Regions from separate parts of the Nocardiopsis sp. iso_238 genome, predicted to be linked through region 1. Evidence: predicted binding sites of a transcription regulator. Region 1 holds the regulator's gene; each other region holds the start of a gene.
The links. Region 1 encodes LexA, which represses DNA repair genes until DNA is damaged. Its sites were predicted from a motif close to TCGAACANNTGTTCGA; they were not measured.
Positions count from the first base shown of each region.

Region 2: AC0VYL_RS01925 (DUF6504 family protein) is a predicted target of LexA. The motif match lies at 968-983, and genes of this name have one in related genera.
Region 3: uvrA (excinuclease ABC subunit UvrA) is a predicted target of LexA. The motif match lies at 780-795, and genes of this name have one in related genera.
Region 4: ruvC (crossover junction endodeoxyribonuclease RuvC) is a predicted target of LexA. The motif match lies at 1,082-1,097, and genes of this name have one in related genera.

Region 1 covers NZ_CM149668.1:1,606,001-1,608,198, forward strand. The annotation lists gene AC0VYL_RS07195 (alpha/beta hydrolase family protein) at 1-858, opposite strand, end outside; gene lexA (transcriptional repressor LexA) at 908-1,561, opposite strand.
Region 2 covers NZ_CM149668.1:427,024-429,221, forward strand. The annotation lists gene thrS (threonine--tRNA ligase) at 1-633, shown strand, start outside; gene AC0VYL_RS01925 (DUF6504 family protein) at 694-954, opposite strand; gene AC0VYL_RS01930 (M48 family metallopeptidase) at 1,068-1,982, opposite strand; gene AC0VYL_RS01935 (DivIVA domain-containing protein) at 2,101-2,198, opposite strand, start outside.
Region 3 covers NZ_CM149668.1:2,159,544-2,161,741, forward strand. The annotation lists gene AC0VYL_RS09620 (TerC family protein) at 1-712, shown strand, start outside; gene uvrA (excinuclease ABC subunit UvrA) at 1,059-2,198, shown strand, end outside.
Region 4 covers NZ_CM149668.1:4,193,524-4,195,721, reverse strand. The annotation lists gene AC0VYL_RS19020 (molecular chaperone DnaJ) at 1-60, opposite strand, end outside; gene AC0VYL_RS19015 (NUDIX hydrolase) at 110-934, opposite strand; gene ruvC (crossover junction endodeoxyribonuclease RuvC) at 1,142-1,690, shown strand; gene ruvA (Holliday junction branch migration protein RuvA) at 1,767-2,198, shown strand, end outside.

The sequences.
Region 1 (2,198 bases):
GGTGTCCCCGGGCAGCTCCTCGGCCAGCTCGACCGGGTCGAAGGAGTCGATCCAGGCGAGGTAGTCGGCGCCGTTCTCGTCGAACAGCCCGGTGGCGTCGGTCTCGGGCATCTCCGATCCCGAGCGCACCGCGGCCCGCCCCGCCCGCAGGTCGGAGAGCATCTTCGCGGCGGTCACCTCACCGACACCGCCCTGGGCCTCGGCGGTGCGGACCTGCTCGGACACCTGGCGGTCGATGAGGTCGAGCATCCGGGTGCCGGGAGGAGCGGCCAGCACCAGCGCCGGTTCGGCGTCGAGGACCTCATGGGCGCGCAGGGCGTACAGGGCGCCCTCGCTGTGACCGAGGATGACGGTGCGTTCGGGGTCCACCTCGGGCTGGGCGACCAGCTCCGCGTAGGCGGCGGCCATCTGCTGCTCGAAGACCAGGGGGTCGACCGGTCGGTCGAGGGCCTCCTCCTCGGCCTCGGTCAGGTCGGCAGGGTCGGCGCTGCCGAACTTGTCGTAGCGCAGGGACGCCGCACCGGCTCCGGTCAGCACGCGGGCGAGGTTCAGGTTGGTGTTGGCCTCGGGGCGTCCGTAGCCGTTGCCGTCCCGGTCGGTGGGGCCGCTACCGGAGATGATGAGCACCCCGGGGACGGTGCCCCCGTCGTTCGCGGGGGCGGTGAAGGTGCCGGGCACCGTGAAGCCGCCGCCCTCGAAGGAGACCTCGCGCTCCTGCCCGGGGGAGCCGGGCAGGGCGGGCCCGTCGCCGTCGCTGGGCGCGCAGGCGGAGACCAGCAGGGTCCCGGCGGCCAGGATCGCGGCCAGGAGGGTGCGGGTCGGGGCAGGGGACACGGGGGCGGAGACAGGTGTCGACACGCCCTCAGCGTATCGGCCCGCCCACCGCCCCCGGCTCGGGGATCCGCGCTCAGACCCTGCGCATGACCGTGACGACCTTGCCGAGGATGGTGGCCTCGTCGCCCTGGATCGGCTCGTAGGCGTCGTTGCGCGGCATCAGCCACACGTGGCCGTCCGGCTCGCGGCGCAGCACCTTGACGGTCGCCTCGTCGTCCAGCATCGCCGCGACGATGTCACCGTTCTCGGCGGTCTGCTGCTGACGGACCACCACCAGGTCGCCGTCGGTGATCGCGGCGTCGATCATGGAGTCGCCCACCACGGTGAGCATGAACAGACGGCCCTCACCGACCAGCTGGCGCGGCAGTGCCAGGACGTCCTCCACGGCCTCCTCGGCGAGGATCGGGCCACCGGCCGCGATCCGGCCGACCAGCGGGACCGAGGCGGCCCGGGTGGAGTCGGCGGTGAGCTCCTCCTGGGTGAGGGTCTGGGAGGCCTCCCGGCCGGGGGTGCGCAGCTCCACGGCGCGCGGCCGGTTCTGGTCCCGGTGCAGGTACCCCTTGCGCTGGAGCACCTTCAGCTGGTGCGCCACGCTGGAGGGGCTGGACAGGCCGACCGTGTCACCGATCTCCCGGATGGACGGCGGGTAACCCCGTTCCCGGACGTACCTCTGGATGCAGTTGAGGACACTCTGCTGGCGTGCGGTGAGTTTGGGGGTGTCGGGCACGGACGCGCCCGGATCGCCGACGGGCGAAAGAACGGTGGTGGGTCCGGAGCCGACGGCTCCGGGGTTCTCCTCCGGCACGGCCGGGCCTCCTCGGTGTTCGGTTCGGTCAGGGCCTGCGTGTGTGGCCGGTCACCGGCCACGCGGACCGGACGGCGAAGCCGGTGTGAAATCAAGGTCAACTTTAGTCGTTGCACACGGTGATATCAAACAAGCGTTCGAGAGCCTGTGGACGGGATCGCGGAGGGATTTCCCTTTGTGTTTTCGGGAGCCGATTTCCGGTGGTCGCACTTATGTGTGTACACGCGCGCCGCGGCCGTTGTCCGTGGAATGCGCGATCCGGTATGGGGTTCGTCTCGCCGTGCCCCGCCGCCACTCCGTGGCCTCGGGAGGGAGTGGAATTCGGTCGGCGGTTCGGTGTGGCGGGCGTCGGGCCGCGCGTCCGCGCCCCCTTATCCTGGGATTCGGCTCCCTCGGCCGCACCCCCCGTTTCCACCTCCTCGAACCCCGTTCCTCGGCCGCCCCGGTTCCCGGATTGGGGACACGCCGTGGGCAGGGTTGCGGGCGTCCGCCCCAGCGCCTAGGTTCGACCACAACATCTGGTGTTGACACGGGGGCCGTAGTCAATAAGTTGTGGTTA
Region 2 (2,198 bases), 1.2 Mb from region 1:
CCGGAGCTGTGGCGCCGTTCCACCGCCCTGCTCACCGAGGTCCTGGAGAGCTCGGGGCTGGACTACGAAAGGGCCGAGGACGAGGCGGCCTTCTACGGGCCCAAGATCGACGTGCAGTTCACCGACGCGGCGGGGCGGGAGTTCACCCTCTCCACCGTCCAGGTGGACTTCCACCAGCCGGAGCGGTTCGATCTGACCTACGTCGGGGCCGACGGCGCACGGCACCGGCCGGTCATGGTGCACCGGAGCGTGGTCGGCAGCGTGGAGCGGGCGGTGGCCCACCTGATCGAGGTGCACGGCGGTGCGTTCCCGGCCTGGCTGGCGCCCGTGCAGGTCGTGGCCGTGCCGGTCTCAGGAGACCAGGTCGCGGACGCGGAGCGGCTGGTGGAGCGGTGTGTGGAACTGGGTCTGCGCGCGGAGGTCGCCGGACCGGAGCGGGGCAGTCTGGGCGCGCGGGTCAGGGCGTCCCGGCTGGTGCCGTACCAGGCGGTGATCGGCGGCAGGGAGGCGCTGGCGGGCACCGTGGCCGTGCGGCTGCGGGACGGCCGCCGGTTGGACCCGGTGCCCGCGCACGCGTTCGTGGAGCGGGTCCGCGCCCTGGTGGGGGCGCACACCGCCGAGCTCTGGCCCTGAGACGGTCCGCCCGCCGGGGATCGGCCCGGCGGGCGGCCGCCCGCGCCCGGGACGCGTCCGTCAGCTCCACTGGCGCCGCATGGTCCAGCGGTCCGAGGCGGCGTCACGGGAGATGTCGATGATGCTGGGCTGCCCGGTCTCGGACTCGGCCGAGACCCGGAGCAGATGGATGTGCGTGGCCGGTACGCCCGGGGCTCCGGGCCGGGCGGGCCAGTCACCGATGATCCGGCGCACGCGGAAGGTGTGGCCGCGCCAGGTGAACTGCGCCGGGTGGCCACGGTCGGTGGAACGGACGTTGATCTGGTCGTTCAGGAGACTCACGAGGCACAGTCTATCGAACGTGTGTTCGAACGAGTCAAGCCTCCTGAGGGTGGCGAGGGTCGCGCTTCGTGACTGAGTCCCTGGTCGGAGCGGTCGCCATCCCCGCCTGTGGGCTACAGGAACACCCGGCCCCGGCGGTCGCGGTCGCGCAGGGCGGCCATCCGGCGGGTGTTGCTGGGGCGCCGGGAGAGCAGGTGGTAGAGCAGGAGCGCGCAGCCCCGGTCCGTGCGGGCCCGGGCGGCCATCTCGCCCAGGTTCACACGCGGGTACAGGGACGGGCCCCCGGCGAAGAGCCGCACCCCGTGCGCGCCCTCGGGCACGTGCGCGTGGGCGTGGTTGTCGGCGGTGTACTCGGAGGCCCGGGACAGCGCCGAGCCGAGGCCGGGGACCAGGTCGGCGCCGAGGGTGGCCACCCGCCGCCAGTACCCCGTGTGCCCGGCGGCGACGTGGCCCACCTGGTGCGCGACGAGGAAGGCGAGGGCCTCCCGGTCCTGGGGGAGGCCCCGGTCGTCGAAGACGGCGTCGGGGAGTACCAGGTAGCGCCGGAACCCGTGCGCGGCGGCGTCCGCGCGCACCGAGACCGGCCCTGGGCGAACGTAGGCCTCCGGGGCCCGGGGCAGCCCCATGTCCCGCGCCAACGACACCACCACCCGGTAGGCCTCGGGGAACTGGGTGGGCGAGATCCGGACCGACTCCGCGCGCTCGCGGGCGTACCGCAGGCCGCGCGCCGACCAGCACACCAGCGGTACCGCGGCCAGTGACAGCGCCGTCCACAGCAGTGAACCCGACACTGACCACACCAGCCGCAACAGCACCGCGGTCAGCACCAGCGTCACCGTCACGCACAATGCGAGCAGCGGTCTCTCCCAGGGGTGCGCCGAGGCCGGGACGACCTCCTCGTCGGCGTCGGCCGGGTACGGCTCGCTCGCGTGCGGGGAGGGCTGGTGCGCCGACCACGGTCCGGGGACGGTGGTGCAGCCGGGGACCCCGTGGACCGCGCTGGTCGGGGAGGTCCCCCAAGACGGCATGGAATGTCGCATACTGCTCCCCTCGGGCCGCCCTTGACAGGGGATGACTACTCCCTGTGCCTAAATATTACTTTCCGCTTCCCTTCGTGTGGTGTGGTTGGGGGCGGCGTGTCCGGGCTCAGGGGTGTTCGTACCGGCGGAACTCCTCCGCGAGCTCGTCGAGGAAGTGGTCCACCTGGGCCGGGTCGTACCCCGGGCGCGCCCGGGTGGTGGCGA
Region 3 (2,198 bases), 550 kb from region 1:
GTACCAGCACGAGGTCCTGCTCGTCGGCATCGTCATCGCGATCGTCATGCGCGGCTTCTTCATCGTGCTGGGCGCGCAGGTCATCAACGCCTGGAGTGAGGTCTTCTACCTCTTCGGCGTCTTCCTCATCTACACCGGCTACAAGATCGTCCGCGACCACGTCAAGGGCGACGAGGACGACAAGGACTTCACGCAGACGCCCGTCGTGCGCATGGTGAAGCGCTTCTGGCCGGTGACCGACGACTACCACGGCGCCAAGCTGACCGTGAAGCTCGACGGCCGCCGCCACGTGACCCCGATGCTGCTGGTCATCGTCGCGATCGGCGTCATCGACCTCGTCTTCGCCGTCGACTCGATCCCGGCCATCTTCGGCCTGACGCAGGACGCCTACATCGTCTTCACCGCCAACGCCTTCGCCCTCATGGGCCTGCGCCAGCTGTACTTCCTGCTGGCCGGACTGATGGACCGCCTGGCCTACATCAGCTGGGGCCTGTCCGCGATCATGGTGTTCATCGGCGTGAAGATGATCCTGCACGCGCTCCACGAGAACGGCGTGCACGTCATCGACATCGGCATCGGCACCTCGCTGACCGTGATCCTCGGCATCATGACCGTCACCATCATCGGCAGCCTGGTGAAGTCCGGCATCGACCAGCGCCGCCAGGCCGAGGTCGAGGGCAAGGACCAGGACGCCACGGCCGACCGCTCCTGACCCCGAACCACCCCGTTTCCGGACGTTCCCGGAGTCCGCTCCGGGCAACTGTGGAAACCCGCCTCGTTCGAACGGTTGTTCGTTTATAGTGGTGGTGTCCCGACGCTCACGCGCCGGGGCACCACCATTTTCGCGTGGCGGAAGAAACCGCCCCGGGTGATCGTTAGTGTGGTCGGACGGGGTGTCGTGTCACCACTCCCCGACATCCCCTGAGCGGCCCGTCTCCGGAGCCGCGGCGGCCCGCGGGGGTCCGCGACCGCCTCAACGCGAAGCCATACACGGGTCCACCGACGTCATTCGACGTGGTCCGCGTCCTGTGCGTCAGAGCCGAAGGATGTCTCACTCGATGGTCGAACAACTCGTGGTCCGTGGAGCACGGGAGCACAACCTCAAGGACGTGTCGCTGGACCTGCCGCGCGACTCCATGATCGTGTTCACCGGCCTGTCCGGTTCGGGCAAGTCCTCGCTCGCCTTCGACACGATCTTCGCCGAGGGCCAGCGCCGCTACGTCGAGTCCCTCTCCGCGTACGCCCGCCAGTTCCTTGGTCAGATGGACAAGCCCGACGTGGACTTCATCGAGGGCCTGTCCCCGGCGGTCTCGATCGACCAGAAGTCGACCAGCCGCAACCCGCGGTCCACGGTGGGCACCATCACCGAGGTCTACGACTACCTGCGCCTGCTCTGGGCCCGCGTGGGCGTTCCGCACTGTCCGGAGTGCCACCGCGAGATCGCCCGGCAGACGCCGCAGCAGATCGTCGACCGGGTCATGGAGATGACCGAGGGCACCCGCTTCCAGGTGCTCGCCCCGGTCGTGCGCGGGCGCAAGGGCGAGTACGTCGAGCTCTTCAAGGACCTCCAGTCCAAGGGCTACACGCGCGCCGTTGTCGACGGCCAGGCGGTACGACTGGACGAGGCGCCCAAGCTCGGCCGCTACGACAAGCACGACATCGCCGTCGTCGTGGACCGCCTCAGCGTCAAGCCCGGCGCCAACGGGAGGCTCACCGACTCGGTCGAGACCGCGCTCAAGCTGGCCGGCGGCACCATCGTCCTCGACTTCGTGGACCTGGAGGCCGACGACCCCGAGCGGGAGAAGGTGTTCTCCGAACACCTCTACTGCCCCTACGACGACCTCTCCTTCGAGCAGCTCGAACCGCGCTCCTTCTCCTTCAACGCGCCCTACGGCGCCTGCCCCGACTGCTCCGGCCTGGGCACCCGCATGGAGGTCGACGCGGACCTGCTGGTCCCGGACCCGGAGAAGACCCTGGCCGAGGGCGCCATCGCCCCCTGGTCGGGCGGGCCCAACGGCGGCTACTGGGAACGCATCCTCAAGGCGCTGGGCGAGGCCGTGGGGTTCGACACCGACACCTCCTGGGAGCGGCTGCCGCGCCGCGCGCGCAAGGCGATCCTGGAGGGCCACGACACCCAGGTCCACGTCAGCTACCGCAACCGGTACGGGCGCAACCGCTCGTACTACACCGAGTTCGAG
Region 4 (2,198 bases), 2.6 Mb from region 1:
GAGGGCGAGGTCGCGCAGGGCGGAGTCGAATCCGTCATGGGGGTGTCGCTCCTGGTCCATCCTTCTCCCTTCCGAGGGTGTGGCCCGGCGAGTGTTCACCGGTCCGGGCTCACTGGGCGCCGCGCAGCAGCGGCGGGTGGAGGAGGGCCGCGCCGCCCGCCCGGTACAGCCGGGCACGGCGCCCGCCCCCCGCGCCCCCGCGCTCGGCCAGCTCCCCGGTGTCCTCCACGAACCCCGGGGTGGCCTGGATCTTGCGGTGGAAGTTGGCGGCGTGCAGGGTGCGCCCCCACACCGCCTCGTACACGCCGCGCAGTGCGGAGACGGTGAAGGTGGGGGGGAGGAAGGCGGCGGCCAGGGCGGTGTACTCCAGCTTGGAACGGGCGCGCTCGACCGCGTCACCGAGGACGCGCGTGTGGTCGAAGGCGAGGTCGTGCCGCTCCTGGGAACCGTCTCCGTGGCCGAGCGCGGTCCACGGCACCCAGGCGGCCTCGGCCGTGTCGCGGCCGGTGTGCGGGTCGGGCAGGTCGGGGGCGAGCACCATGTACGCCACCGAGACCACCCGCATGCGCGGGTCCCGGTCGATCGCGCCGTAGGTGCCGAGCTGTTCGAGGTGGAGCTCGGCGGGCAGCGGGGTCTTCTCCGTGAGCACGCGCAGGGCGGCGTCGGGCAGGTCGCGGTCGGCCGGGCCCCGCGGACCGTCCTCGGCCCGGACGAACCCGCCGGGCAGGGCCCACCGTCCGAGCTGGGGCTGTCGGGTGCGTCGGCCGAGCAGGACGTGGGGGAGGCCGTCGCGGATGGTCATCGCCACCACGTCCACGGTGACGGCGACGGGCGCGAAGGCGTGCGGGTCGTAGCCGTCGAGGTACCTGCGCTCGTCGGCCGCGTCGTAGCGGTCCGTCCCCGCGCCCGTCGGCTCGTCGATCCCCTCGGACACTGCTTCCCCCAAGTTGTTCTCATTCTGAGTTTTTCTCGATGTGAGTTGAACTTAGCACCGACCGGTCCGTCCGTCCACCCCCCGAGTCCACGGGCCGACACGCCGCCCGTGGCGGACGATCCCGTCGGAGCCCGCCGCTAGCATGGTGCGAACGGACGTTCGAGAACGGCGTCCGCGAGACGGTCGAACGAAGGAGCGGGTGGGGACGTGCGCGTGCTGGGGATCGACCCGGGGCTGACCCGCTGCGGGGTCGGGGCCGTGGAGGGCGCCATCGGCCGCCCCCTGCGCCTCCTGGCGGCCGACGCCATCCGCACCAGCCCCGACACCCCGCTCCCGCAGCGCCTGGTGGAGGTCGAGCGCGGCATCGAGGAGTGGCTGGACACCTACGAACCGGACGCCGTCGCCGTCGAACGCGTCTTCGCCCAGCACAACCTCAGCACCGTCATGGGCACCGCCCAGGCCAGCGGCATCGCCCTGGTCTGCGCCGCCCGACGGGGCCTCCCCGTGGCCACCCACACCCCCAGCGAGGCCAAGGCCGCCATCACCGGCAGCGGCCGCGCCGACAAGAAACAGGTCGGCGGCATGGTGGCGCGTATCCTCGGACTCGACGGGCCGCCGAAACCGGCCGACGCCGCGGACGCCGTGGCCCTGGCCATCTGCCACATCTGGCGCGGCGGGGCCCAGGCCCGGGTCGCCCAGGCCCAACAGGACTTCGCCCGCAAGGTGGAACTGGCCCGCCGCACACGCGGACGCTAGCCCCCGAGCGGCGACCGCCACAGGCAGCAGCACCCCCAGGAAGGAGACGGGCACCCCTCCCGGTGCCCCACACGAGATGATCGCGTTCCTCACCGGCCGGGTGGCCGCACGCGGCGCGGCCAGCGCCGTGATCGACGTCGGCGGGGTCGGCATGACCGTCCAGTGCACCCCCTCCGCACTCTCCCGACTCCACGTGGGGGAGGAGGGCACCGTCGCCACCAGCCTCGTCGTCCGCGAGGACTCGCTCACCCTTTTCGGGTTCGCCGACGATGACGAGCGGAACCTCTTCGAACAGGTGCAGACCGCCTCCGGCATCGGACCCCGCATCGCCCTGGCCATGCTCGCCGTGCACAGCCCCGACAGCCTCCGCCAGGCCGTGGCCACCGAGGACACCACGGCCCTGACCCGCGTGCCCGGCATCGGCAAGAAGGGCGCCCAGCGCATCGTCCTGGAACTGCGCGGCAAGCTCGACGCCCCGGTCATGACCGACGGCACCCTGCCGCCCGCC